Regions from separate parts of the Methylobacterium sp. NPDC097929 genome, predicted to be linked through region 1. Evidence: predicted binding sites of a transcription regulator. Region 1 holds the regulator's gene; each other region holds the start of a gene.
The links. Region 1 encodes PhoB, which activates phosphate uptake and scavenging genes when phosphate is short. Its sites were predicted from a motif close to TGTCATNNANCTGTCAT; they were not measured.
Positions count from the first base shown of each region.

Region 2: the regulator PhoB is predicted to act here: its motif matches at 1,378-1,394, upstream of ACPCJR_RS24085 (inorganic phosphate transporter).
Region 3: the regulator PhoB is predicted to act here: its motif matches at 2,506-2,522, upstream of ACPCJR_RS23935 (acid phosphatase).

Region 1 covers NZ_JBMVEP010000002.1:217,422-224,513, forward strand. Annotated here, with positions in the region: gene ACPCJR_RS09060 (cell envelope integrity EipB family protein) at 1-142, opposite strand, end outside; gene ACPCJR_RS09065 (GcrA family cell cycle regulator) at 670-1,215, shown strand; gene phoB (phosphate regulon transcriptional regulator PhoB) at 1,574-2,278, opposite strand; gene phoU (phosphate signaling complex protein PhoU) at 2,370-3,083, opposite strand; gene pstB (phosphate ABC transporter ATP-binding protein PstB) at 3,223-4,038, opposite strand; gene pstA (phosphate ABC transporter permease PstA) at 4,080-4,973, opposite strand; gene pstC (phosphate ABC transporter permease subunit PstC) at 5,032-6,006, opposite strand; gene pstS (phosphate ABC transporter substrate-binding protein PstS) at 6,118-7,092, opposite strand, start outside.
Region 2 covers NZ_JBMVEP010000017.1:49,317-56,408, forward strand. Annotated here, with positions in the region: gene ACPCJR_RS24075 (alpha/beta hydrolase family esterase) at 1-815, opposite strand, end outside; gene ACPCJR_RS24080 (hypothetical protein) at 861-1,214, opposite strand; gene ACPCJR_RS24085 (inorganic phosphate transporter) at 1,443-3,071, shown strand; gene ACPCJR_RS24090 (transporter) at 3,077-4,120, shown strand; gene ACPCJR_RS24095 (carbohydrate porin) at 4,140-5,630, opposite strand; gene ACPCJR_RS24100 (hypothetical protein) at 5,663-5,893, opposite strand; gene ACPCJR_RS24105 (hypothetical protein) at 6,013-6,261, shown strand; gene ACPCJR_RS24110 (ArsR/SmtB family transcription factor) at 6,593-6,937, shown strand; gene ACPCJR_RS24115 (SRPBCC family protein) at 6,924-7,092, shown strand, end outside.
Region 3 covers NZ_JBMVEP010000017.1:15,316-22,407, reverse strand. Annotated here, with positions in the region: gene ACPCJR_RS23955 (hypothetical protein) at 1-88, shown strand, start outside; gene ACPCJR_RS23950 (TAXI family TRAP transporter solute-binding subunit) at 300-1,721, shown strand; partial or broken gene ACPCJR_RS23945 (arsenic transporter) at 1,818-1,967, shown strand; gene ACPCJR_RS23940 (hypothetical protein) at 2,146-2,394, shown strand; gene ACPCJR_RS23935 (acid phosphatase) at 2,581-3,447, shown strand; gene ACPCJR_RS23930 (hypothetical protein) at 3,733-3,993, opposite strand; gene ACPCJR_RS23925 (methyl-accepting chemotaxis protein) at 4,595-6,286, shown strand; gene ACPCJR_RS23920 (hypothetical protein) at 6,405-6,602, shown strand; partial or broken gene ACPCJR_RS23915 (hypothetical protein) at 6,547-6,831, shown strand; gene ACPCJR_RS23910 (PAS domain S-box protein) at 7,077-7,092, opposite strand, start outside.

The DNA.
Region 1 (7,092 bases):
CGAGCGAGAGGTCGTAGACCGCGCGGTGCGGCGCGAGCCGGATCGCCGCCTCCTCCGGAACGGGAGCGGCCGGCCCCGCCGCGAGCGCGGAACCGGGCAGGGCGGCGAGGACGATCAGGGCCGGCGCGAGGCGCAGTCGCATGCGATCTCCCAAATGCGCTGTCGAAAACAGGTTATCCCCAGCCCGAGGACCGGCGACGATCGTCCGTCACATAATCAATCCGGCGGTCCGGACAATCTTTTTCGGCCCATTCCGAAACAGGGCCGTGGCCGTCCGCTCCGGGCCGGGGGTCGCCCGCGGGGTCGGTGCCGGGAGGTTCGGACAGCTCGGCTCACGCGAGAAAAGTGTAATTTTACGCAACGCTTTAACGGCCTGTCGCCGAGCCTGACATCGGCGCTGCGACAGGGCTCGGTTTCCCGCGGGCCGAGTCTCCGAATGCTGGTGGAAACCGGGTCGCGGCCCGCACCGACCCTTGCTCCGCGGCCGAGCTGTCCTGTAGTCTCCACACCGTCGCCAGCGCAGGGTTTGGCGTCTGTTAACCGACATGTGCAGGGCCGCTCCGCCGGCCCTGGGTTGCGTGTTTCGCCGGGCGCGGCGGCGGCTCTTCGACCGCCTCGTCGCGCTGCCTGTCGGTGCGATTTCAAGGACGGTGCGACGTGGAGGGGACAATGACGGAAGCGGTCCCGAGCTGGACGGACGAGCGCGTCGAGCTGCTGCGTCGTCTCTGGGACGATGGCTTGAGCGCCAGCCAGATCGCCCTCCAGATCGGCGGCGTCTCGCGCAACGCGGTCATCGGCAAGGTGCATCGCCTCGGCTTGGCCGGGCGCGTCAAGCCGATTGGGCCTGCCCCCGCGCAGGGCCGCCGCAAGGACGGTCCGGAAGTGGAGGCCGAGCTGGAGGCCGTGGCCGTGGTCGAGGAGCCGACCCTGCCGGAGCCGCCGGCCATCATCGCGCACCGGCCGGCCCCCAACTTCCCCCTGCCGCCGACCCCCGCCCCGGAGCCGGTGGCGCTCGCGGTGTCGCAGCGCGTCACCATCATGGACCTGCGCGATTCCATGTGCCGCTGGCCGATGGGCGATCCGACCTCGCCGGACTTCCGCTTCTGCGGCGGCCGGGCGATCACGGGCCTGCCCTACTGCACCCAGCACGCCCAGGTGGCCTACCAGCCGGCCGCCGAGCGCAAGCGCGATCGCCGGGTGGCCGGCTTCCGCTGATTTTTTTGAAAGATGTCGCACGGCGCCTCGGCTGCCGTGCGGGTCAGCCGGGCCGGCCTCCGCTTCCCTCCGCGGAGACGGTTGAGGCGGTGTGAGCGCTGATCCCGCGGCGTGAACGGCTATGGGCCGTGATGACGACGCGTTGGGCAGAGAGAAACTGCTCTGATCGCGGCGCGCCCGGCAAAGACTGATCTCGTCTCCGGTCCATCGCCTCGGCCTTCGCGCCTCTCCGTCATCGCGAGGCGGAGCCGAAGCGACCCAGAGCGCGACCTGTCCGGAAGGGACGGAGCCCTGGATTGCTTTCGCTGAGTCTCGCAAGGACGAGGGAAGACACCGGGGCGATCGACCAGACTTCGTCTCACTCCGCCCCGGCGAACATCTCGTCGAAGGAGTAGCCGGAGCCGCGCACGGTGCGGATCGGGTCGCTCTGGCGCGGGCGGTTGATCGCCTTGCGCAGGCGGCCGACATGCACGTCGACGGTGCGCTCGTCGATGTAGACGTCGTGTCCCCAGACGCCGTCGAGGAGCTGTTCCCGGGAAAAGACCCGGCCGGGGCTCTGCATCAGATATTCGAGCAGCTTGAACTCGGTCGGCCCGAGATGGATCTCGCGGCCCTGGCGACGGATGCGGTGGCTGACCCGGTCGAGCTCGATGTCGCCGGCCACGAGCAGGTCGGCGACATGGGCGGGCTTGGCCCGGCGCAGCAGGGCGCGGACCCGGGCGAGCAGCTCCGGCACGGAGAACGGCTTCACCACGTAATCGTCGGCCCCCGTCGAAAGGCCGCGCACCCGGTCCGTCTCCTCGCCGCGCGCGGTCAGCATGATGACGGGCAGCCGCTCGGTCTCGCGCCGCGCCCGGATGCGCCGGCACAGCTCGATCCCGGAGAGCCCCGGCACCATCCAGTCGAGCAAAACGAGGTCGGGCGTGGTCTCGTGCAGGCGAAGGTCCGCCTCGTCGCCGCGCACCGCCACGTCGACCACGAAGCCTTCCGCTTCGAGATTGTAGCGCAGCAGCGTCGTGAGCGATTCCTCGTCCTCGACGATCAGGATGCGCGCACTCGTCATCACCCGTCTTCCCATCCGTCACGCCCGGCCGGTCGCTCCGGACCGCGGGCGGCGTGTCTCGCGTCGCGCTTCCCGGAGGAAGCCGCAGGCCTCAGGCCGTCGGCGTCACCGTCGCGTAGTTCGAGGCGTCGTTCTTGGGCCGCTCGCCGGCCGGGTTCTCGCCGGTGACGAGGTATTCGATCGTCTCGGCGACGTTGGTGGTGTGGTCGCCGATCCGCTCGACGTTCTTGGCGCAGAACAGCAGGTGCGTACAGAAGGAGATGTTGCGCGGATCCTCCATCATGTAGGTCAGGAGTTCGCGGAACAACGAATTGTAGAGCGCATCGATCGCGCTGTCGCGCTCCCACACCTCGTGGGCGGCGGCGACATCACGGCTGGCATAGGCGTCGAGAACATCCTTGAGCTGCTCCTGCACGAGGTCGCTCATGTGCTGCACGCCGAGGACGATCTTCTGCGGCTGGGCCTGATCGCTGATCGCCACGACGCGCTTGGCGATGTTCTTGGCCAGGTCCCCGATCCGCTCCAGATCGCCGGAGACGCGAATGCCGGAGATCGTCTCGCGCAGGTCGATGGCGAGGGGCTGACGCCGGGCGATGAGCAGCACCGAGCGCTCCTCGATCTCCCGCTGGAGCACGTCGAGGCGCTTGTCGGCGACGATCACCGCCTGGGCCAGGGTCGTATCCCGGCGCACCAGCGCGTCGGTGGCATCCGTCATCATCTTCTCGGCCACCCCACCCATCTCGGCGATCGAGCGGCGCAGGTTCTCGAGGTCTTTGTCGTAGGAGGAGACGATATGCTCGGACATCTCTCGAATTCCCCGCTCGGACGGTCGCGGCCGTCACCTTAGTCGGATGCTGGGACGGCCGGTTCGCGTCGCCCGCGGTCGCCCCGCTGCGCCCGCATCCAAGAGCGGGCGTCGAGCGGGCGCTGCGCGAGGGCGACCCTTAGCCGAAGCGGCCGGTGATGTAGTCCTGGGTCTGGCGCTTGGCCGGGTTCATGAAGATCTTCGAGGTCGCGTCGAACTCGATCAGCTCACCCAGATACATGAAGGCGGTGAACTGCGAGATGCGGGCGGCCTGCTGCATGTTGTGGGTCACGATGACGATCGTGAACTCCGCGCGCAGCTGCTCGATCAGCTCCTCGATACGGCCCGTCGAGATCGGGTCGAGGGCCGAAGTCGGCTCGTCGAACAGGATCACCTCGGGACGCTGGGCCACGGTGCGGGCGATGCAGAGGCGCTGCTGCTGGCCGCCGGAGAGGCCGGTGCCGGACTGCTTGAGCTTGTCCTTCACCTCGTCCCAGAGCGCCGCCTTGCGCAGGCTCTCCTCCACGCGCGCGTCCAGCTCGGCCTTCGGCAGCTTCTCGTAGAGGCGCAGGCCGAAGGCGACGTTGTCGTAGATCGACATCGGGAAGGGCGTCGGCTTCTGGAACACCATGCCGACCCGCGAGCGCAGCTCATTGAGATCGACCTTGGCGTCGAGCACGTTCTGCCCGTCGAGCAGGATCTCGCCCTCGGCACGCTGCTCCGGGTAGAGGCTGTAGATGCGGTTGAAGGTGCGCAGCAGCGTCGACTTTCCGCAGCCGGACGGACCGATCAGCGCCGTGACCTGCCGGTCGCGGAAATCGAGGTTGATGTCCTTCAGACCGTGGAAGCTGCCGTAGTAGAAGTTCAGGTCCTTGACGGCGATGCGCACGGGCGCCTTGACGTCGGCCGGGCTGCGGCCCTCGAACTGGCTGCGGATCGCGGGGGAGGCGCTCATCGGATGGTCTCGCAGGTAGGAGGATTGTCCGGGGGGCGGTCTCAGCGCGCCCGCTGGTCCTTGATGACGAAGCGGGCCACCACCGACAGGGCGAGGATGGTCACGGTGATGAGGAGCGCGCCCGACCACGCGAGGCTCTGCCAGTTCGGGTAGGGCGAGAGGGCGAACTGGTAGATCATCACCGGCAGGTTCGGCACGCCGCCGAGCAGGTTGGCGTTGAACCAGCTGTTGTTGTTGAGCGCCGTGAAGAGCAGCGGCGCGGTCTCGCCGGCGATGCGGGCCAGCGCCAGGATGATGCCGGTGACGATGCCCGCGCTCGCCGCCCGCCAGGTGACGGCGCGGATGACGAGGGAGCGGGGTGCGCCGAGCGCAGCCCCCGCCTCGCGCATCGGGCCGGGCACGAGGCGCAGCATGTCCTCGGTGGTGCGCACGATCACGGGCGTGGCGATGATGGCGAGCGCCACCGCGCCGGCCCAGCCCGAATAGGTGCCCATCGGCCGGACCATCAGCGTGTAGACGAACAGGCCGATCAGGATCGAGGGCGCCGAGAGCAGCACGTCGTTGAGGAAGCGGATCACGTCGGCGATCTTCGAGGTGCGGCCGTACTCCGCGAGGAAGGTGCCGGCCATCAGCCCGATCGGCGTGGCGATGAGGATGCCGAGCAGCGTCATGATGAGGCTGCCCAGGATGGCGTTGGCGATGCCGCCGCCCTCGGAGCCCGGGCCCGGCGTCGGCGCCGTGAACAGGGCGGGCGAGAAGCCCTTCAGCCCCTCGACGATGAGCATGAGCAGGATCGAGCCGAGCACGACGATGCCGAGCAGGGTGGCGATCGTGCTCGCGAGGATCAGCACGCGGTCGGCGACCCGGCGGCCGGGGCGCACGCGGCTGGCCGTGGGCGTGCGCCCGGCCGTCGCGATGGGGTTGCTGGCGTCCATGGATCGGCGTCCTTCGGGCTCGGACAGTCTCGGGCGATCGTGCTCGGGCGGTCGCGGTTCAGGCGACCTTGGTGCGCCGCACCAGCAGGCGGGCGATGATCAGCACGAAGAAGGTGATGATGAAGAGCAGGCAGCCGAGCGCCATCAGCGAGGAGAGCTGGAGCCCGTCGGCCTCGTTGAATTCGTTGGCGATGCGCGAGGCGATGGTCGAGCCCGGATCGAAGATCGAGGCGGAGAGGCGGTTGGCGTTGCCGATCACGAAGGTGACCGCCATGGTCTCGCCGAGCGCGCGGCCGAGGCCGAGCATGATCGCGCCGATGATCGAGACCGAGGCCTGCGGCACGAGCACGTGGCGCACGACCTCCCAGGTGGTGCAGCCGATGCCGTAGGCGCTCTCGCGCAGCACCGTCGGGATCTGGTCGAGCATGTCGCGGGTGATCGAGGCGACGAAGGGCACGATCATGATCGCGAGGATGATGCCGGCGGTGAGCACGCCGACGCCCGAGGGGATGCGGGCGTAGAGGATGGTGCCGACGATCGGCAGGCCCTCGACCAGGTTCGAGACCGGCACCTGCACGAAGCGGGCGAAAAGCGGGGCGAAGACGAACAGGCCCCACATGCCGTAGATGATGCTGGGCACCGAGGCGAGCAGCTCGATCGTCATGGCCACGGGCTTGCGCGCCCAGCCGGGGCAGAGCTGCGTCAGGTAGATCGCGATGCCGAGCGAGACCGGCACGCCGATGAGCAGCGCCAGCAGGGCGGCGGCCACGGTGCCGATGATCGCGGGCAGGGCGCCGAACTGCTCGGTGCCGATGTTCCAGGCGGAGGAGGTGACGAAGCCGAAGCCGAACTCGGAGAAGGCCGGCCACGCTCCGTAGATGATCGAGCCGAGGATGCCCGCGAGCACCAGCAGCACGAGGAGGGCGGAGGCGTAGGCGGCACCCTGGAAGAGGCGGTCGCCGGTCTTGCTCGGCGCGATACGGGCCACGCTGCTCTCGCGGGCCACGGTGAGGGTCTGGGTCAAGGCGGTCATCCGCGGAGGCTCTTCGGCTGGTGAGCGTTTAGCGCGACGTCGCGCGCGAGGCGAGCGGACCACTTCGGGAAAGGCCCCCTTCCGGCTGGAAGAGGGCCCTTCTCTCTACGCTTACTTGCTGGCGAAGACCGGCTTGCCGTCCTTGCCCTTCACGGCCTTCCACTCCTCGTGGATCAGGCCGACGACGGTGTCGGGCAGCGGCACGTAGTCGAGCTCGGTCGCGAGCTTGTCGCCGTGCTTGTAGGCCCAGTCGAAGAACTTGAGCACGTCGGCAGCCTTGGCCGCATCCGCCGGCTCCTTGTAGACGAGGATGAAGGTGGCGGCCGTGATCGGCCACGCCTCGTCGCCGCCCTGGTTGGTCAGGGCGATGCCGAAGCCGGGGGTCGACTTCCAGTCGGCACTGGCGGCGGCGGCCTGGAAGGCCTTGTCGTCGGGCTGCGGGAACTTGCCGGCCTTGTTCTCGATCAGAGCGTGGGCGAGCTTGTTCTGCTTGGCGTAGGCCGACTCGACGTAGCCGATCGCGTTGGGGACCTGCTTGACGGTGGCGGTGACGCCCTCGTTGCCCTTGCCGCCCTGGCCGACCGGCCAGCTCACCGTGGTGGCCGCACCGAATTCCTTCTTCCAGGCCTCGGAGACGGCCGAGAGGTAGGTGGTGAAGATGTTGGTCGTGCCGGAGGCGTCTGAGCGGTAGACCGGGGTGATGTTCGCCTCGGGGAGCTTCAGGCCCTCGTTGAGCTTGGCGATCTTCGGGTCCGACCACTTCAGGATCTTGCCGGCATAGATCTCGGCCAGGATCTCACCGGTCAGCTTGAGCTTGCCCGGCTCCAGGCCGGCGATGTTCACGACCGGAACGACGCCGCCCATCACGGTGGGGAACTGGAGAAGGCCGTCCTTCTCGAGCTGGGCAGGCTTCAGGGGCGCGTCGGTCGCGCCGAAATCGACCGTCTTGGCCTGGATCTGCTTGATGCCGCCGCCCGAGCCGATGGACTGGTAGTTGAGGCCCGTGCCGGTCTCCTTGCGGTAGGCTTCGGCCCATTTCGAGTAGACGGGGAAGGGGAAGGTGGCGCCGGCGCCGGTGATGTCGGC
Region 2 (7,092 bases), on a different contig from region 1:
TGGCCGCCGGACCAGGCGTGGCCGCCACCGTGCAGGACCCATTGCTCCGACGACCAGGTCCCCTGCCGTTCGGTGAGGACAGTACGAGTATATTCCATCCCGCCGTCGGAACGTCCGTTGAAGATGGCCGTGACCAGATCCACAACGGGCAGGCATTGCGCGATGGCCTGATCGCCGTTGACCGGCGACACGGTCCTGTCGCGGTCGCCATGGAAGACGATGGTCGGCATCGGATGCGTCGCCCGCCGCGGCTGAAGAAGGGCGCCCCGGCGCATCGCCATGAGGGCCGCTGCCATCGACGTGGCGGAGCCGCAGGCTAATCCGGAATGAATACCGACCGCGGCATAGAGATCCGGGTAGGCCATCGCCAGGACGGCCGCGGCCGCACCGCCCGAGGACAGGCCAGCGACGTAGACCCTCGCGGGATCAACGTCGAAGTCCTGCATGACCTGACGCGTCAGCCCCGCGAGGATCGACGGCTCCCCCCGGTCCCGCCACTGGTCGCCGTCCCTGAACCAGTTCCAGCTCTTTCCCATGTTCGCCGACCTCGGCTGGTCCGGATAGGCGACGAGTAAGCCCTGTTCCTCGGCCAACTCGTCCATCCGGGTGCCGATGGCGAAATCGCGCGACGTCTGCGAGCAACCGTGCAGCATCACCACGAGCGGAAGCTGGACGCCCCCTCCCTGCCTCGACGGGACGAACAGGTCGTACGCCCTGCTGCCGGCTCGATTGCCGAACCGACGCTCCAGCGCATCGAGTCGCCCGATGGGCCGTCCCCGCGGTCGTGCCGGGCCGACGCCAAGGTATCCGGTCATCGCGATGCCTTCTCGTGCGGGGACGTAAGGGTTGGGCGCAAAGGGCTACGGCAGGGCGCCGATCAAGCCCTCGGCCTCGGTCATGGTGAGCTCGCAGGCACGCTTGTCGCCCCGCCGATCCTCTTCGCCCGCACGTCCGATGAGATCCCGTGCGAGCGCGACATGGTCCGCCGTGGAGACCATGTCCGGGTCGCTCGGGCCATCCAGGCGGACGACGGTCACGCCGCGGGGCGATCCGGTGCGGAGCGCGTGGCCCGCCCGCAGGCCAGCGACCTGGACGGCACCTGCGCTGTCGAGGCGGCGCTCGATGGTACCGATCTGCTCGGCGCAGGAGGAGGCCGCCGCCGGCAACGGCGCGAAGGCGAAACCCATGGTGGCGAGGGCTTGCACGATGCGCATCGGGAGACTCTCGGGAGATGGCAGCATCGCGGCTCCGCTCGACGAGCGCATGACCCTAGGCCGTCCCTCACGCAGCGATGCAAGGGTAGCGACCTATCAACCCCGGATGCGGGCCAATGTTGCATCGCGATATCCGAATAAGGGTTTGAGATCCCTCGGAGATTGTCACTTGTCCGTCATCGAGACGTTTTAATCCTCGGACAACCATACAAATTATAGAAAGCGACCATGTCCGACGCGATCCTGGCACCGACCGGCACGGTCGGACATGCAACCGCCGGCAAGCCGAAGCTCGACCACGGCATCCATCCCGGGGGCATCATCGCCTTCCTGCTCGTCCTCGTCGCCGGCCTCTGCTACGCCGTCTTCAGCCTGATCGCGGACATGAACGCCGTCCACCAGGAGCCCCTGGCGCTCGGCGCCTTCGCCCTCCTCGGCCTCGCGCTGCTGATCGCCCTGGGCTTCGAGTTCGTGAACGGTTTTCACGATACCGCCAACGCCGTGGCGACCGTGATCTACACCCACTCGATGCCGCCGCTGGTCGCAGTGATCTGGTCCGGGACCTTCAACTTCCTCGGCGTGCTGCTGTCCTCGGGCGCGGTAGCCTACGCCATCGTCACCCTTCTTCCCGTCGAGCTCATCCTGCAGGTCGGGTCGGGCGCCGGCTACGCGATGATCTTCTCCCTGCTCATCGCGGCCATCCTTTGGAACCTCGGGACCTGGGCGCTCGGCCTGCCGAACTCCTCCTCGCACGCCCTGATCGGGTCCGTGCTCGGCGTTGGCATCGCCAACCAGCTCATGGGCGGCCAGGACGGCACCTCCGGCGTCGACTGGAACCAGGCGCTCGGCGTGTTCAAGGCGCTCGCCTTCAGCCCGATCTGCGGCTTCGTCGCGGCTGCCCTACTGCTTCTCGCCCTCAAGTTCGCCGTGCGCCGCAAGGACCTGTACGAGGCGCCCAAGGGGGACGCGCCGCCCCCGCTCTGGATCCGCGGCGTCCTGATCCTGACCTGCACCCTGGTGTCGTTCTTCCACGGCGGCAACGACGGCCAGAAGGGCATGGGCCTGATCATGTTGATCCTCATCGGCGCCGCGCCGACCGCCTACGCCCTGAACCGCACCATGAACGCCGACGCAACACCGGCCTTCGTCCAGACCTCCGAGGCCGCCAGCAAGGTGTTCTCGAACTACGCCGGCGGGACGGCACGGCCCGACGCCGCCCAGGCCCGCAAGACGGTGGCCGACGCGCTCAAGACGAAGGAGCTCAACAAGCCGGAGGTTTTCGGTGCCCTGTCGGCCCTCTCGACCGACATCGCCGCCTCGGTGAAGGGCTACGGCTCGCTCCAGCAGGTCCCGGCGGGGGCGACCTCGAACGTGCGCAACGACATGTACCTCGCCTCCGACGCGATCCGGCTGCTGCCGAAGTCCGGCGCGCCCCTGACCGAAGGCGATGCCAAGACGCTGAAAGGGTACACCGAGCTCCTCAACGAAGGCACCCGCTACATCCCGGGCTGGGTGAAGGTCTGCGTCGCCCTGGCGCTCGGGCTCGGCACCATGGTCGGCTGGAAGCGCATCGTCGTCACGGTCGGCGAGAAGATCGGCAAGACTCACCTCACCTACGCCCAAGGCGCCTCGGCCGAGATCGTCGCGGCCGGCACCATCGGGCTGGCCGAGCTTTACGGCCTGCCGGTCTCGACCACGCACATCCTGTCGTCGGGCGTCGCCGGCACCATGGCGGCCAACGGCTCCGGCCTGCAGGTGTCGACCGTGCGCAACATGGCGCTGGCCTGGATCATGACGCTGCCGGCCGCCATCCTGATCGCCGGGACGTTGTTCTTCATCCTGCGCCACGTGTTCTGAACCGGATGGAGGCCGCCACCGCGTCCCCCCCTCGTCGTCTGTGCGACGAGGCGGCGCTTCCGGGTCTGCTCTGGGCGATGCGCTTCGACGAGAGCGGCTGCGGTCACCTCGTCGACCACGGGGAGGCACTGCCCGCCCCGGGGAGCTTCGGCGAGGCGTTCACCTGGCTGCACTTCAACCTGAACGACGCGCGCCTGCCGGCCGTGATCGAGGAAGGGCGCCTCGGCCCACCTCGCCTCGCAACCGCAGCCTTCGCCAGCGACCCGCACCAGCGCCTCGTTGTCGAGTCTGGCCATATCGGCGGCGTCGTGGCCGACCTCGTCCGGGGGACCGGCGAGAGCCCGAGGATCGACGCCGGCGGGCGCCTGCATTTCGTCATGGGCCCGCGTCTGCTCGCGAGCGGCCGGCGGCATCCCGTCCTCGGACCGGACCTGGCCCGTGACGCCGCCGTCGACGGTCGCGGCATCCTGGCGCCGATCCAGCTGCTCGACGTCATCGTCGAGTGGGTCGTGACCTCGATGGCCGAGACCGGCGCCCGCCTGGCCGACGAGCTCGACGAGATCGAGGACCACATCCTCGATGAGCGCGTACGCGGCGAGCGGCGGCGGCTCGGGCCGATCCGCCGGGACGCGGTCCGGCTGCACCGGCAGTTGCTCGGCCTGCGCGCGGTCTTCCATCGCCTTGAGAACGCCGGGGTGGACGAGGAGGTCCCGCATACGGCCATCGCCGCCGCCACGCGGATCGCGCAGAGGCTCGACGCGCTCGACCGGGACATGGTCCTGCTCGCCGACCGCAGCCGGCTGATGCAGGAGGAGCTGTCCTCCTATATCGCGCAGGCCTCGAACCAGCAGCTCTACATGCTGTCGGTGCTCACCGCGCTGTTCCTACCGCCGACGCTCGTGACCGGGCTGTTCGGGATGAACACCAAGGGCCTGCCGCTCGCGGAGAACGAAGCCGGCTCCACCGTGGCCATTGCCATCGCCTGCCTCTCGGCGGTCGTCGCCTATGCGCTGATCCGCGTCCTGGGCATCCGTCCGCCTCGGGATTGAGCAAGGTAGCGCGTCCGGCTCAGTAGCGGGTGATGGCGCGAAGGCCGAACACCAAGGCGTTGCGCACCCGGCTGCCGTCGGGATCGCGGGGGTTGGAGATCCCGCCCCCCGGATGGACGACGTACTGCACGGTCGGCTGCAGGGCGATGCCGGGGGCGAGCACCGCTTGGTACGTCGCCTCCAGCAAGAGCTCGGCGCTCCGGCGAGGGGTGGGTGCCGTGCCTTGGAGGGCGGCCATCGCATCGAGCCGCCGCGCCACGGGGGAGATGTGCGTGACGCCGACGCCGAACCCGAGGGTGTCGTCCGAGCGTCCGGAAAACAGGCCACGATAGGCGATGCCGCCGTCGAGGTAGAGGTCCACGAGGTTGCGGTCGCCGGGAGAGGCCGAGGCCCGCAGGAACACGCTGGCTCCGTCGTTGGGATCGTTCGGCTCCTGGTAGATCGTCTGGTCGATCACCCCGTAGATTCCTGAATCGCCAGAAACTCGTCGGCCGAGTCCGCCCACGGGGTCGGGCATGAGGGCATCGACGCGGCCGAACCGGTGCCAGCCCCCGAACGTCACGGTGCCGGGCAGGCCCGTGTCGCCGGGGCGAACGTTGTAGGCGTAGGAGACCTCGGCGATGGCGAGCGGCGGATCGGAGACTGGAAAGCGGGTGCCGTTCGGGTTGCGCCGCTGCGGATCGACCCCTGAGCGCGGATTGCCTCCGCCGGGCGTGCCGTCGATCAGGCTGGCCTGGAACGAGAGCTCCCGGGCCGGCACGTACTTCAGGCGGACGGTCGGCGCCGAGAGCGGGTAGGCCGGTCCCCCGTCGGTCATGTTTGCAGCGAAGATCGCCGGCCAGCCGAAGGTGCCGTTGGTGAAAAGGATGCTGGTCTGGCTGACCATGTATTCGGTGTCGGCGGAGAGTTGGCCGACGCGGAGTAAAAGGCGGTCGTCGAACAGGCTCTGTTCCAGCCAAAGTTCCGAGAGACGCGAGGCAGGCAGGGCCTCGATCTCGCTGATGGTCATGAGGTTACCGACGCGGGAGCGCGAGGTGCCGCTGCCCTGGACCTGGTAGACCGTGGCGTGGGCGCTCGCCCCCTTCCACCCGGCCAGGGTGTCGAGATCGACGTCGACGTCGAGGTCGAGCAGCGTCAGGCCCGTGGAGCCCCGACGCAGGCCGCCGCGCAGGTTGCGGTAGGTCTCCCCCACCGTGATCAGCCCGAAGGTGATCCCGTGGCGTTCCAGGAACGCGCGGTATCCGCCGGGGTCGCCCGCTGGTCCCAGCAGGGGTTGGAACGAGGTCGTCACCTCTGCCGCCCGGCCCGCCGAGAAGACCGGCTGGGCCACCGAGGTCTGCGGATCGCCGCCCGCGCCTGTCGGCGAGCCGATGGCGATGCCTTCGGCCGCGACCCTTGCGGCCGTGGCCTGCGCCTCGCGGTCCTCGGCCTGGGCCGCGACGAGGCTTGGCTGCGGCCATAGGGCGAGCGCGACGAGGGTGACGAGGATGGTGCGGGAAGGGGAACGCACCTCGGTCTCCGATCCAGGTGGGAGGCCGACGGTCAGGTCGGGACACCGTCGCGCACCACGACCTCGGCACCCAACCGGGCCCCCACCCCGCCGGCGGCCTTCAGACCGGCCTCCAGCGCTTCGGCCCGATCCCGGTACTCGGGACGGGAGCGAACGATGAGGCAACGGTTGGCTTCGCGATGGATGGCCCAGGCCCAACGCTGGACCCCATCCCCGGCCGCTTCGATCCCTACCTCCAACGGCGCTGTCTGATCGACTGGCATGATGCGTTCGTCTCCTGCGGACCCATCACCCGGGCGGTCGGACCACGGTCCGGCTTGGCGAGGCGGACCGACTTACAGGCGTCGCCGAGGCGCCCTAAGGCGATGCAATGCCCGGACCGATGACGCTGGACCTGCTGGTGACCTTAAGGATCGTGGATGACGATGTGACGGCGGTGGTGGACACTTACCTGGCCGATCCGTCGTGCGGCACCGTCCGGTTCGGCGAGGGGTATCGGATCGATCCGGCGTCGGCCGTCGCCGAGCACCCTTTCGCCGGCACCCTGATGCGCCAGTCCTGGGCCGTGGATGAACTCCGGCGGGCCGCCGTACGGGCGGCGGTCATGTTGGCGGTACCCGAACGAGATTGACCGCCAATCCCGTCCCGCCCCGTCCGTCGGTCACGGCAGAGTGCCCGTTCTCTGGTCCATCTTTCCCCAAAAACCTTGCCGGCCACGCCCCGATGATTCCAGCGGTCGAAACCTGACGCTTGGTCCCGGCGACGAGCGGCTGCTTCCGGCCCTTGGCAGGCCCGGTTTCGGGCCACTTGGCGGGAAGGAGGGTACGACCGTGTTGGGTGAACAGTAGCCCGTCAGGTTCTAAGCGAAAAAACCACCGAAGCAGACCTCACTCCTCAGGCCGCGCATACGAATGCGTGCCGGCCTCTTGCGCTAGCAGGACCATCCTGTAATTATCAACCAAATGGTTGAGCATTTGCCCTTGGCCCTGGATGGCGTCTTCCATGCCCTCGCGGATCGAACCCGTAGAGCCATGGTCAATCAACTCGCGTCCGGTGAGCGCACGGTTTCCGAACTCGCCGCGCCCCACGCCATGTCGCTGGCTGCTGCCTCCAAGCATGTCCGTGTTCTCGAAAATGCCGGCCTTCTAAGCCGCACGATTGAAGGTCGGGTGCATCGCTGCTCGCTTGAGCGTCAGCCCCTCGTTCAGGCGCTGTCCTGGCTGCGCACCTACACGACCTTCTGGAACGAGCGGCTTGATGCTCTTGAGGATCTGCTGAACACCGAGGACGATGATGACCGACACTGAGCCCGCCGTCGTCCTCGTCCGGACGTTTCGGGCGACCTGCGACAAGCTCTACCGGGCCTGGACCGACCCAAAGATGATCCAGCGTTGGCTCGCGCCCGGCCCGAACGTGGTCGAGCAGGCCGAGACCGATCTTCGCCTCGGCGGCCACTTCCGGT
Region 3 (7,092 bases), on a different contig from region 1:
GATCGTCGGCGTTAAGGACGGGGTCCGTCATGCGATCCACGTCGAACTCGACGGCAAGGTTCGGCACACCAAGCCTATCGCCGCCTAGGCGAAATCGTTCCAGCGTGACCGCATGCGGTCCCGCCGGGCGTCGACCTGCCGGACACGGGCCCGACTGGCTGAGCCGATCGGCCCGGCACCCCTGTCGGATGAGCCCATCACGTTCCCTCGATGACGGCAAGAATGTCGCACCATGGCGGAGCCGACGGGATCGCCGGTCGTTGCATGGCCGAACAGCATTCAGAGGATCATCGTCGGCGATGCCGAAGCTTCCCCAATGGCTGTTCGGCCGCGCCGCCCTGGCCGTCGGCGCCATCGCCATCATTCTCGGTGCCGGCGCGCTCGCGATCTACCTTGCGCAGGCCACCACGCTCGTGATCGCGGTCGCTCCGCGCGACGGCACCGAGCCGGCGCTGATCAAGGCCTATGCCGATGCCCTCGACTCCGGCGGTGAGAACGTCCGCCTCAAGATCCTGTCGTTCGACGACGTCAGGGAAAGTGCCGCCGCTCTTCAGGATGGGCGCGCCGACCTTGCCGTCGTTCGGCCGGACGTCGATCTGCCGGCCAACGGTCTCACCCTCGCGATCCTGCGGGACCAGGCCATGGTCATCGTCTCGCCGGAGACGACGGGCATCGACGATTTCCCAAAGCTCGGCGGTCGGCGACTTGGCATTGCCGCGCACAAGGATGCCGACTTCTCCCTCCTGAAGAACATCCTCGGCTACTACGGCTTGACCTTGGAGACGGACGCACCCGGTGCCAAAGTCCCGGCCAAGGCGGTGCTGCTGGTGCCGGTCGACGCCGCCCAGGTCGGCCCCGCAATCCAGGCCAGGAAGATCGACGCCTTCGTCAGCATCATCGCCCCGTCCGCCCCGAAGGCCCTGGCCCTCGTCGAGGCGGTCAAGGGCGTCAGCAAGGGCGGCAAGGTCAACTTCGTCGGGGTGCCCGACGACGGCGCCGTGATTGAGCGCTTCCCGCGCCTTCAGGCCGTGACGATTCCCGGAGGGTTGTTCGGCGGGCATCCCAAACTGCCGGACGACGACGTCAAGACAGTGGGTGCCTCCTACCGGTTGATGGCCCGCTCGTCTCTGAGCCGGGTGGTCGCCGCGGACGTCACCCAGCACCTGTTCGAGATGCGCACGGCCGCCGCGAAGACCAGCGACGCGGCCGAGTACGTGCTGGCGCCGGCCTACGACACCACCGCCGCTGCGACCAGCGCCCGCATCCCAATCCACCCCGGCGCCATCGACTACTACGAACGCGAGCAGCACAGCTTCGTCGACCGCTACGGCGACACCCTGTATCTGCTCGCGGCTCTGGCTGGCGGCCTAGCCTCCGCCGTCGCCTGGCTGCGCCAGAGGTTAGCCGGCGCCCGACGCGAGCGCATCGACGAGGTCACGGATCGATTGTTGGAGATCATCGAAGAGGCTCGGACCCTGCGTGAGCCGGAGGCAATCGAAGCCCTGAACATCGAGATCGACCGGCTCGCCACGGATGTCGTCCGTTATGCCCGCGAGCGCCAACCGGAGATGAAGACCATGGTGGCGGTCGGCATCGCCATCGAGACGGCCAAGGCAACGGTGGCAGACTGTCGGAATACCGCGTCCGGCGGAGAAAGTCCCGGCCCCAAGCCGATCCCGAGGCCCCGGCTCCATCTCGCGGGCGACGGCTTTGCCCCCTGAGGCCGAACGCCCGCGCTCGAGCCGCCCCCATCCGATGGGCAACGAAGCCCGGAACTGCACACCTGACCAAAAGCAATCTGACAGGACGATCCGCGAATGGGTGCGCTGACGCTGACCCCGAACCTCGTCACATGGGCAATCGCCGCCGTGGCCACCCTGGGGGTGATCACCCGTCCGTTTTCCTGGCCGGAGGCGATATGGGCGGTACTCGGGGCCGCGGCCCTCGTGGTGTTCGGCCTGATGCCGGCCGGGTCCGTGACGTCAGTTCGGACGTATCAACGGAGCGGGTCGGTCTGAAGCCATGATGCACTGTGCTCCAACTGACTCCCCCGGCAGCGAGCCTGAACCGTTTCTGCTCACCCTCCGCGGCTGCCATACGCCTGTCGCCGACCCGCGCTATGAGCGGCGCGCAATGCCCAGACCAATGACCCTCGAACTGCTCGAAACCCTACGCATCGTCGACGACGATGTGACGGAGGTCGTGAACGCTTACATGGCCGATCCAGAGCGCGGACCTGTGGTGATCGGCGAAGGCTATCGGATCGATCCCGCCCCGGCCGTCGCCGGGCATCCGTTTGCCAGCACGCTGATGCGCCAGCCCTGGGCGAGCGACGAACTCCGGCGGGCCGCGGTGCGGGCTGCGATCCTGATGGCCGAACCTGAACGAGCCTGACCCGTCGCCCTCACGTCGCTCCGCGAAAGAGCACCGGCCGTATCCGCAACCGATGAAACCGGGCTCGTCCGTCGAGCATCGAGGACGAAGGCGTGGGTATCGGAGCAGGAGTGCCATAGGCCTGTCGTGTCAGGGTCTTAGATCGCATGGGTATCCACATCCGCCCGATCCCACGCCGAGATCCCCATGGTCCGCCTATCACTCCTTCTCGTGCTCCTCGCGGCTGCGCCGGCGCAAGTTCTTGCTGCATCGGCACCTGAGCCGATGCAGGATGCCACTCAGAAGCCCGTCGCGACCCCGGATGTATCCGTCTCGTCCTTGATGCCGGGTAAGCCGGCACACGCGCCTTACCTCTCCCAGGCCCAGGCTCCCGACACGCTGGCGATCCTGCGCGCGCCGCCTCAAGGGCAGTCGGCAACCCTGGCGTCCGACAAGGCGACCTTCGTGTCCACCCGATCCTTGAAGGGAACGCCGCGCTGGGCCCTGGCCACCACCGACGTGACTGATAGCCCCTCCGCGATCCTCGACACCTTCGCCTGCATCATCGGTCAGCGCATCGAGCCGTCCCGCGTGCCCACCCTGGTGACCCTTCTCGAACGAACCCGTCTCGACGTCGCCCAGGCGACGCAGGGGCCCAAGCTGCATCATCGCCGCCTGCGACCCTTCGTTGGCAACGAGGCGGAGATCTGCGTGATGCGCACCGCCGACCTCGGCAACGCTTTCAGCTTTCCGTCGAGCCACGCGACGCAGGCCTGGACCTATGCGGCGATTATGGCGGCGCTCGTGCCCGAGAAGGCAACGCGCTTCTTCATCCGTGCCCGCTCCTATGGCGAGAGCCGCGTCGTCTGCGGCTTGCACTGGGCCAGTGATGTCGAGGCGGGGCGCACCGCCGCTGGTGCGGTCTTTGCGGCCCTGCAGGGTGACCCCGGCTTCCGAGCCGATCTGGAGAAGGCCAGGGCCGAGCTCGGCCAGCTCGTCTCATCCGGGGGATCCGCACCGGATCAAGGGATCTGCCTGCGCGAGAGTGAGGCCGCTCGCAAATTCGTTCTCTGAGACCGCTTTGAGATTGGGGCGGCCGGTAGAAGAAGCTTGCGCTTGGAATCCTTCTCCGGCCGCGGCGCCCGGCAATTGAGCGCGAAGCCCTGTAGCGCCGGTGTACGACGAAGACACGACGCGAAGGGCGCAGGATGAATGAAAAACGGCGCAACCCCGAAAGGTGCGCCGCAGAGTGGGGTTCCGGGTCTCGGGAAGGAACCATGCCATCCAACTACACGATCTGGATTCCCTAAGGCGTTGTCGATCGGATACAATCCCCTGTTGGAGCGTGTCACGGAACCGTCATGCGCGGCGGCGATTGCATCGGATCTGGCGACGCTCGATCGAGACCCGAATGAGCCGGGCAGTGGGCGTTCGATGAACGGAGGACCGGCGACGGTCAAACTCAGAGAAGACCCGCTCCAAAGCGATGATCCGGTCACTCGGATGTGCGTAGGCCGCTTCGAGCTCGTCGAGCGCATCCGAGACCTTTGCGATCACGGTCGAGTCGGTGATCTGTGCGGCATCATTGACCTTCCGCAGACAGATGTCCGTCGGCTCCATGTTTTGGCTCCATTGCTGTCGCAGACGTGAGGCCATATGGCACGGGCGCTCCTTTGGAACCAAGGCGCTCGTCCAAGCTGAATGACGGAAAAGTCAGATCGTTCCCGTTGGCCCTCCCATGTTCATTACGGCGACGGGCTTGGGAAGGCCCGCCCGAAGCGCCGTTCAATCCGGACCGTTTCCTGTTGTTACAGCACGCAGTGCATCATTCTCCTCCTGCCGGAGTGCGAAGGCGGCTCGTTCCTGGAGCGTTTGCAAGACATGGCATCCACACTCTTTCAGGGTTCAGGATGCTGGAAAAACACGTGCTCAGCGCTGAATAGTTTGCTGGATCAGGTTCAGTATGACTCGCGATGCTTGAAAGCAGGTGACAGTTTACAATCGTGCGCCGCCATGACTGGTGGGTTCAGCAACGAAAAATCGGCGAAGATGGGAATCATGGCACTGCTACCTTGCCAAAAATCTCGAGATGGCTGTTCAAGTTCAAGAAATCGTCAAGAAAGAAAGATTCTCCGTCATAATGGGGCGAATTAGTGTTGGGAAAATGACCGAAGCTTAATAGGCTCGGGCTTAAATGGGGATCAACTTAACAGGTGCCCCCATGCTCGCGCTGTCCAACATCAAGATCCTGCCGAAGCTGGCGATGGTCATCGCTCTCATCGCCCTCATCGTCGGCGGCTGCGTCTGGTTTGCACAATCCCGCATGACCCAGATCGGCGACGCCTACTCGCAGTTCGTCCACCGCGACGCAAAGGCGGTCGCGTCTGCGCGCCGAACGAACCGGTTGATCTTCGAGCTCAACTACTGGGTCTATCGTGTCATCGCCGAGACCGAGGATGGCCAGATCAAAGCCGCCAACGACGGCTTCGAAGCCACGCTCCCCCACATGAAGAAGGCCCTCGCGGACCTGCGCGAGCAGGCCCCCGGCTTTGCCGAACGCATCGACAAGCAGACGGACCGCGTGAACACCTTTCTTCAGGAAGTAGCGGAGGCCCGCCGCCTTGGGACGACCAACCAGAACGCTGAGGCTCTGACACGGGTGCACCGATCGATCGACCCGACCTTCGCCGCCATGGTGGAGGAAGGCACGAAGCTTGGGAATGACATCAACACGGCGATGGAGAAGGGCTCGGACGAGCTGATCGGCCAGACCAACGCCACACGCCATAGCCTGATGCTGTTTAGTGCCCTCGGCATGCTGGCCGGCCTCGTGGCAGCCGCCCTTGTATCGATCATCGGCATCACCCGGCCCCTCGGGCGGTTGGTCGGCGTTTTGCAGCGGATGGCCCAGGGCGATATCAGCGCCGAGATCCGGGAAGCCGCGCGCGGCGACGAGGTCGGTGCCGTCGGGCGAGCGGTCGAGGGCATCAAGGCGATGGTGGCCCAGAAGGCCGCCGAGCAGGCCGAAATCAAGCGCATCGCCGACGCGGCCGCCGCCTCGGAGCGCAAGCGCACGATGGCGGAACTCGCCGACGGCTTCGAGCGCGCCGTGGGCGGCATCGTCGGCCTGGTCTCGTCCTCGGCGACGGAGCTGCAGGCGACGGCGCAGCAGATGACCGCGACGGCCCAGGAAACGGCCACCCAGTCGACGACCGTCGCGGCGGCCGCCGAAGAGGCGGCCTCGAACGTCGGCACAGTAGCGGTAGCCGCGGAGGAACTCGGCGCTTCGGTCCAGGAGATCGGTCGCCAGGTCCAGGGCTCGGCGGGGCTCGCCCAGGCTGCCGTGGGCGAGGCGGACCAGACCGGCCATCTCGTTCAGGCCCTGCGGACCACCTCGGCCCGCATCGGCGACATGGTCGGACTGGTCTCGAACATCGCCAGCCAGACAAACCTTCTGGCCCTCAACGCCACCATCGAGGCCGCCCGCGCTGGCGAAGCGGGCCGGGGCTTTGCCGTGGTCGCCACCGAGGTCAAGGAACTGGCCGGGCAGACCGCCCGGGCCACCGAGGAGATTGCGCGCCAGATCGGCGAGATCCAGGGCGTCACCGATCAAGCGGTCTCGGCCATCGCAGGCATCACCGGCCGCATCCGCGAGATCGACGGGATGGCGACGGGCATCGCTGCCGCCGTCGAGGAGCAGGGGGCGGCCACCCAGGAGATCGTGCGCAATGTCGCCCAGGCGGCGCAGGGTACGAGCGCGGTGACGAGCAACATCTCGGGCGTGGCCAGGGCCTCGGAGGAGACGGGTGCGGCCGCCTCCCAGGTTCTGGCCTCGGCTTCGGAGCTGTCGCGTCAGTCCGAGCACCTCGCATCCGAGGTGCGCCTGTTCCTCTCGACCGTTCGGACGGCGTGAGGCCTACTATGGCGGACATACACATCCTCTCCGCGCGCAACCCTTCCGGGGCTGCCATGCGACGCCTGACGGAGCAGCTGATGCAGGCGCACGAGGCCGGTGCCGAACTAGCTCCCGTGTGCCGCACATCCATGCGGCGGCTCCGGTCTGTCGCGATAAGGTCCATAAGCAGCGCCAGGCCGCGCAGGAACTGCACCCAAGCAACTCTGCGCATAAACTCTTCGATGCAGCGGCCGAGGAGATCCTGCTGAGCCTTGCTGATGCCATCGAGCGACTGGCCGACTTGGCCGCAGATTTCCCTCAGCAGAACCAGTAACGCCATGATTTTCAGCGGACGCAGAAACGCAGCGCTGGTCGAGGCGCTGGACCGCTCCCTGGCGGTGATCGAGCTCGGTCTGGATGGCACCATCCTGACGGCCAACGCCAACTTCCTCGCCGCCGTCGGCTACGACCTGGCCGAGATCGTTGGACGGCATCACCGCCTGTTCGTCGATCCGGCCATGCAGGAGGGAGCGCAGTACCGCGCCTTCTGGGCGGCTCTAGCACGTGGCGAGTTCAGGATGCCCGAAAAACTTGCGCTCAGCGCGGACCAGTTTGCTGGGTCAGGGTCACTCCACGTCGAATGGATGCAACCGCCCGGGGATCGCGGACCTGCGACGCCGGTCCGAACCTCGATACCGGCGCCCGGCCCATGGTCAGGTCAAGGCGAGGAGCGGGGAGGCCTGTCATGGGGCGGGTTCAGACGGTTGGATAAGGCGAACTGTCTTTCTGGTGAGGCCGGTGGGGCGTCCTATTCCGCCGCCGGT